One region of the Streptococcus uberis genome, then DNA from elsewhere that is predicted to be linked to it. Evidence: predicted binding sites of a transcription regulator. Region 1 holds the regulator's gene; the other holds the start of a gene.

The links. The regulator Rex, encoded in region 1, represses fermentation and respiration genes when NADH is low (regulators of the CRP and FNR family bind a similar motif). The targets are predictions, from matches to a motif close to TTGTGAANTANTTCACAA.
Region 2: a site for Rex is predicted at 2,073-2,090, ahead of pflB (formate C-acetyltransferase). Genes of this name have one in related genera too.

Annotation. Positions count from the first base shown of each region.
Region 1 covers NZ_LS483397.1:867,926-871,358, reverse strand. Annotated here, with positions in the region: gene DQM95_RS04675 (cysteine desulfurase family protein) at 1-886, shown strand, start outside; gene DQM95_RS04670 (DUF1831 domain-containing protein) at 889-1,239, shown strand; gene DQM95_RS04665 (DUF4649 family protein) at 1,269-1,487, shown strand; gene DQM95_RS04660 (redox-sensing transcriptional repressor Rex) at 1,651-2,292, shown strand; gene DQM95_RS04655 (gamma-glutamyl-gamma-aminobutyrate hydrolase family protein) at 2,310-3,011, shown strand; gene radC (RadC family protein) at 3,008-3,433, opposite strand, start outside.
Region 2 covers NZ_LS483397.1:1,673,633-1,677,065, reverse strand. Annotated here, with positions in the region: gene pflB (formate C-acetyltransferase) at 1-1,950, opposite strand, end outside; gene dinB (DNA polymerase IV) at 2,158-3,252, shown strand; gene DQM95_RS08585 (hypothetical protein) at 3,277-3,433, opposite strand, start outside.

The DNA.
Region 1 (3,433 bases):
AAAAGGCTATGCTTTAGCAAATCAAAACAAGGGAAAACACCTTATCACTACGGCTATTGAACACCATTCTGTCCTTCATACTATGGCTTATCTTGAAAAAACCTTTCATTTCGAAGTCACTTATTTGACACCTAAAAATGGACATATCAGTGCAGAGCAAGTAAAGGAAGCATTACGTGAGGATACCATACTAGTTAGCATTATGGCTGCAAACAACGAAACAGGTGACTTACTACCGATTGCTGAAATCGGAGAATTGTTAAGGGATCATCCAGCTGCTTTTCATGTTGACGCGGTTCAATTGATGGGGAAAAGACCAATCTATCCATTGGAGTTAGGAATTGATTTTTTATCAGCTTCAGCTCATAAATTCCACGGTCCAAAAGGGATAGGTTTCCTTTTCTCTCATTCAAATCACTTTGATGCTCTGCTTCATGGCGGAGACCAAGAAGAAAAAAGACGCGCTAGCACAGAAAACTTAATTGGTATTATTGGAATGGTCAGAGCCTTAAAAGATGCATATGCTGAAATGGATAATAACTGGAACAAGATTGAGGAGTTATCTCGTCAACTACTGAGTCAGTTAGAGGGTATTCCATTTTATCTTAATAAAAATCAACCATCCTTACCACATGTGCTAAATATTGGTTTTCCAAACCATCAAAACGGCATCCTTTTAACCAGATTAGACATTGACAATATTGCTATTTCCACTGGTTCGGCATGTACTGCAGGGACCGTTGAACCTAGTCACGTTTTAGAGGCTTTCTACGGTCAAGGAGCCACTCAATTAGACGAATCTGTAAGAATTTCTCTGTCTGATCAGAATAGCTCTGAAGAAGTCATCCAAGTGACAGATAGCATTAAGAAAATTATCGGAGGATAAAAATGGCATTTGAAACAACAATTCATTTAACCGATTGTAAGTATTCCTATACTATCAGCCCAAAGATTAAAAAATATACTTTACGAGATACAACTTTTTCGGAAACAAAAATTGGCCACTATGAGTTAACAAGACTTTTAGAAAAAGTGCCAAATTCAGGCGAAGGCTTTCCATTGAAAATTACCATCAACAAGGACTTAACTTCCTTTAAGTTAGCTATTACTGATCAATCTGGTTTAAGAATGGTAAATATTTTTAAATCAGAAGAACATAAAATTTTGCAAGATAAGTTTTATTTCTTAATGGATAGTCTTGTGGAACGTGATATCTTTATAAAGAATACTGTTAGTTAGTTTACAAAAAAGAAAAATGAAGGATTTCTATGATTGAAATTATCTATCTGAACGAAAGCAAACAAGAAAAATTGCTCACCTTTCCTGATTTTTCAGAATTAGAGAGAGCTCAGCATTCTTGCGATATTTCAACACCAGATTATCTAAAAATTGTTTCCTTAACCATTAATGGTCAAAAAATCGATTATCAAGGAAATTATGGCGATTTATACTTTTTCTTATTAAAGGAAAAGCACACCTTTTTTTAATATCAGATAGGAACCATTTATGTGAAAATGGTTCTTTTCTCATTAAAATTTGTAATTTTTGTCTTATTTATGAATATCTTTACGCAAATCATTGCATTATTCACAAAGTATTTGTTACAATAGTAACATGATAATAATAGGAATTTCCTAAAGGAGCAAAAAAGTGGCTATTGATAAATCTATTCCAAAAGCGACAGCAAAACGCCTGTCCTTATACTATCGAATTTTTAAACGCTTTTACGCTGATCAAGTGGAAAAAGCTAGTTCCAAACAAATCGCAGATGCAATGGGGATTGATTCTGCAACAGTTCGTCGTGATTTTTCCTATTTTGGTGAACTTGGACGACGCGGCTTTGGGTATGACGTCACCAAATTGATGAACTTTTTTGCAGATTTGTTAAATGATCACTCTACGACTAACGTTTTATTAGTTGGATGTGGTAATATTGGTCGAGCACTCTTGCACTACCGTTTCCATGACCGTAATAAAATGCAAATCTCAATGGGATTTGATGTTGATGATCATCCAATGGTTGGTACTAAAACAGCTGATGGTATTCCCATTTACGGAATCTCAACCATCAATGACCATGTCAAAAAAGCAGATATTGAGACAGCCATTTTAACTGTACCAAGTACACATGCACAAGAGGTAGCTGATCAATTAATTGAAGCTGGTATTCGAGGGATTCTTAGTTTTTCTCCGGTGCATCTCCAAGTACCAAAAGGTATTATTGTGCAATACGTTGATTTGACAAGTGAATTGCAAACACTACTCTATTTTATGAATCAATCACAGGATTAAAGAGTTTGAACACGAATATGAAAAAGCCAATTATTGGTATTACAGCAAATCAAAGACTGAACATAGCGCTTGATGATCTTCCTTGGACTTACGCACCTGCAGGCTTTTCAGAGGCAGTCATCAAATCTGGAGCCACACCACTTTTGCTTCCAATTGGTGATGAAGAGGCTGCGAAAACCTATGTATCTTTAGTTGATAAAATCATTATAATAGGTGGCCAAAATGTTGATCCCCAATTTTATAATGAAGAAAAAGCTGCATATGATGATGATTTTTTGTTAGAACGCGATTTGTTTGAAATGGCAATCATTGAGGAAGCCATGAAACAAAACAAACCGGTTCTAGGGATTTGTCGTGGCATGCAGCTAATGAATGTTTATTTGGGTGGTTCTTTACATCAAAACATTGCTAACCATTGGCAACATGCTCCATCAGATTCTTTGAACCATAGCATCACAATTGAAGCTGAATCATTTTTACAAGCTATCTACGGTGATAAACCATTTATCAACTCCTTTCACCACCAAAGTATCAAAGTATTGGCAAAAGATTTGAAAGTCATTGCTTTTGATCCTCGTGATGAAACAATTGAAGCCGTAGTCAGCACCAATCCTAAAATCCCATTTATTGGGGTTCAGTGGCATCCTGAATTATTACAAGCTGCTCGTCAAGAAGATTTAAGATTATTTGATTATTTTATTAATGAGTTTACCTCTTAAAAAATGTCAGATTTTTCTCGAAAACTATAATATTGTTTTTTTCCAACGATGATGTGATCTAGGCAGTTTATGCCCAAGTGATCACATGATCGTTTTATTTTTTTAGTAAATGCAACATCATTTTCGCTGGGAATGGTCAAACCTGACGGATGATTATGAACAACAATCAAACTAGTTGCCATATTGCGGCAGGCGAAATGTAAGATTTCCCTTGGTTCTGCAATGGAACGTCTGACACTACCTATAAAAATAGTTTTTTCCTCTATGATACGATTTTGTGTGTCCAGATAGATAGCAATCAGATGTTCTTGTTTTTTATCACCTAACTCGTGCATCATTCGTTTAGCCACTTGGTAACTTGATAAAATCTGAATAGAGTGGGAAGATTTTGCTTTTTGGATACGATGGCATAGTTCTACCAT
Region 2 (3,433 bases), 810 kb from region 1:
GTTTGATGGGTTAGCACCTGGTGAGAAGAACTCAACTTTGCTTGTGTTAACAGTACCATCTTCGTTTAAGTAAACACCACGGTGAACAGGTGAGTTACCAGTTTGTTTTGAGTAAGCTACGTTTGAAGTGATAGTCAGAAGTGAAACAGAAGCTTCAGCATTCTTATAAAGTTTATGGCTTGCAAGACGAGTGTGATAAGCTTCCATCAACCATTTAGCAATATCGTCTACACGGTCATCATCTTCACCGTAACGAGGGAAGTCACCTGTTACTTCATAGTCATAGATGTAGCCATTTTCATCGCGGATAGTTTTAACAGTAGCATATTTGATAGCAGAAAGTGTATCAACTGTATTAGCAAAACCACAGATACCGAATCCCATGTTAGCGCGTTGGTGGCTAGGTAAGAATGCCATTTGAACGGCTTCATAGTTGTATTTATCAGTCATGTAGTGAATGATGTTTAGAGCATCTACATATGTGTCTGTCAACCAGTCTAGAGATTTTTCGAAGTTTGCCATAACTTCATCATAATCAAGGATTTCAGAAGTAATTGGTTCAACAACGTTGAAGACTTTATAGTCTCTATGAACATCATCATATCCACCGTTAAGACCAGTAAGAAGTGCTTTAAGGACGTTTACACGAGCGCCAAAGTATTGAATGTTGTGACGTTGTTCTTCATTTTCAGGATCAAGTGGAGATACACAACATGAGATACATGACATTTCGCCATAACCTTCTTTAGCCATTGTTGTCACACCTTCATATTGGATTGAAGAGTGTTTGTGACTCATTTTCATACAATAGCGACGGAAAGCGTAAGGTAATTGGTCAGTCCAAAGAACAGTCAAGTTAGGTTCTGGAGAGTTACCAATTGTATCAAGGGTGTTTAAGAAACGGTAATCCATTTTTGTAACACGGTGACGTCCATCGTTACCCATACCTGCCATTGAAGTAGTGATAAATGTTGGGTCACCAGAGTAAAGCGCATCGTAAGCTTTTGTACGACCGAATTTTACTGTACGTAATTTAAGTACGAAGTCATCAACAAATTCTTGAATTTCAGATTCTGTGAAAGTACCACGTGCAAGGTCACGTTCAGCATAAATGTCAAGAACGATTGGCACACGTCCAAGTGATGTAGCTGCCCCGTTGATAACACGACATACAGCCATGAATGCGATGTTTACCCATTGGATAGCTTCTTTAACGTTTTCTGCTGGACGACGAACGTCAAGACCGTAAAGATCACCAAGTTTTGCAACTTCGCCTAGAGCTTGGTATTGGAGGTTGATTTCTTCGCGAAGACGAATTGATTCTTCATCAATTTCTGTGATAGCATTCCAGTCGTTAACTTTTTCTTGCATTAAGTAGTCTGCACCGTAAAGAGCAAGACGAGCATAAACACCGATGATACGTCCACGAGAATAAGCATCTGGAAGACCAGTTACAGTATGAGCGTGGCGAGCACGACGGATGTTTGATGTGTAAGCACGGAAAATACCATCGTTAACAGTTGTTACATATTTGGTAAAGATTTCATGTACAGCAGGATCTGGTTCATAACCATTTTCTTTTAGAGTTGTTTCTGCCATACGGATACCACCTTTAGGCATGAAATTCAACTTGAACAATTCATCGTTTTGGATACCATAAATAAGTTCGTTTTCTTTGTCAATGTATCCTGCAGGGATATCTGCAATTGAAGAAGGACGCGTATCAAATGGGAAACGAGTAGCTTCATAACCAGCTTTTGTTTCTTCAATGATTTTTTTGATTTTCAATGAACGTTCTGTTGCTCCTGCCAAGAAAGACTCATCACCATCATATGGTGTGTAGTTAGCTTGAACGAAACGAGAAACGCTTGCTTTTTCTTTCCAATCAGTTCCCTTAAAGCCTTCCCAAGCTTTTTCGAAAACATCTGTGTTAGTTTTTACAGTTGCCATAATCTTCTCCTTAAAATTCTAATAACAGAGCATCTGTTACATTTACAAGTTAAGTGTAACACAAAGTAAACGGTTTCCCAAGCAAATTTCTTGACAAAAAAGATTTTCTTTTATAATACAGTTTGATAAAACAGTCACAAACTGTATTAGAAAGATTCAAAAATACCATTGCCACTTAAAAAAGGTATAATAGTTAAGGAGGTTTTTATGCTTATTTTTCCACTGATCAATGATTTATCACGAAAAATTATTCATATTGATATGGATGCTTTTTTTGCTGCAGTGGAAATGCGTGACAATCCTAATTTAAAAGGGAAGGCAGTCGTCATAGCAAAGGACCCAAGAGAAACAGGAGGACGTGGAGTCGTATCAACCTGTAATTACGAAGCTAGGAAATTCGGCATCCATTCTGCTATGAGTTCTAAAGAGGCATACGAAAGGTGCCCGCAAGCTGTTTTTATTTCAGGCAATTATGAGAAGTACAAAGAAGTTGGATTGGAAATTAGAGAAATTTTCAAGCGTTATACAGATTTAGTTGAACCTATGTCGATTGATGAGGCCTACCTAGACGTTACAGAAAATAAATTAGGCATTAAATCTGCAGTAAAAATAGCCAAAATGATTCAACATGACATTTGGCAAGAAGTCCATCTTACCTGTTCAGCAGGTGTCTCCTACAATAAATTTTTAGCTAAACTTGCTAGCGACTTTCAGAAACCTCATGGTTTGACCTTAATCTTACCCGATCAAGTAGAAGATTTTTTAGCAGAACTTCCTATCGAGAAATTTCATGGTGTTGGGACAAAATCGGTTGAAAAATTACATGAATTAGGTGTTTATACAGGTAAGGATTTGCTCGAAATACCAGAAATAACCTTAATTGATCATTTTGGACGATTTGGTTTTGACCTTTACCGAAAGGCCAGAGGCATCAGTAATTCACCCGTAAAGCCTAATCGCATTCGAAAATCAATTGGTAGTGAGCGCACTTACGCAAAGCTCCTTTTCGGGGAGTCGGATGTCAAAGCAGAACTGTCAAAACAGGCCAAGAGGGTGTCAGAAACGATGGCCAAAAATGATCGTCTGGGAAAAATTGTCATCATTAAAGTGAGATATGCAGATTTTACTACCATAACAAAAAGAGTTGGTCTGGATTATTTAACACGAGATTATGAGACAATCTCCCAAGCAGCCTGTGACCTTTATGACCGACTGGAAGAAAAGCAAACAGGAATTCGTCTTCTAGGGGTGACAGTAACCAGTTTAGAGGAAAAAGAGAATCATATTTCACTTGATATCTAAAAAAACGTCCATTGGACGTTTTTTTTATTCTTCTATTATATTTTGTTCTTTTTCATTTAAGCTTTTAGCTTTTTTAAAAGCAAAGAAATAGAGGGCTAAAAAGGCTACCTGAATGAGAATGGCAAGAAGTGATGGTGCTGTTAACAATTGAGTGATGACATTTAATGCGACAATTCCGAAG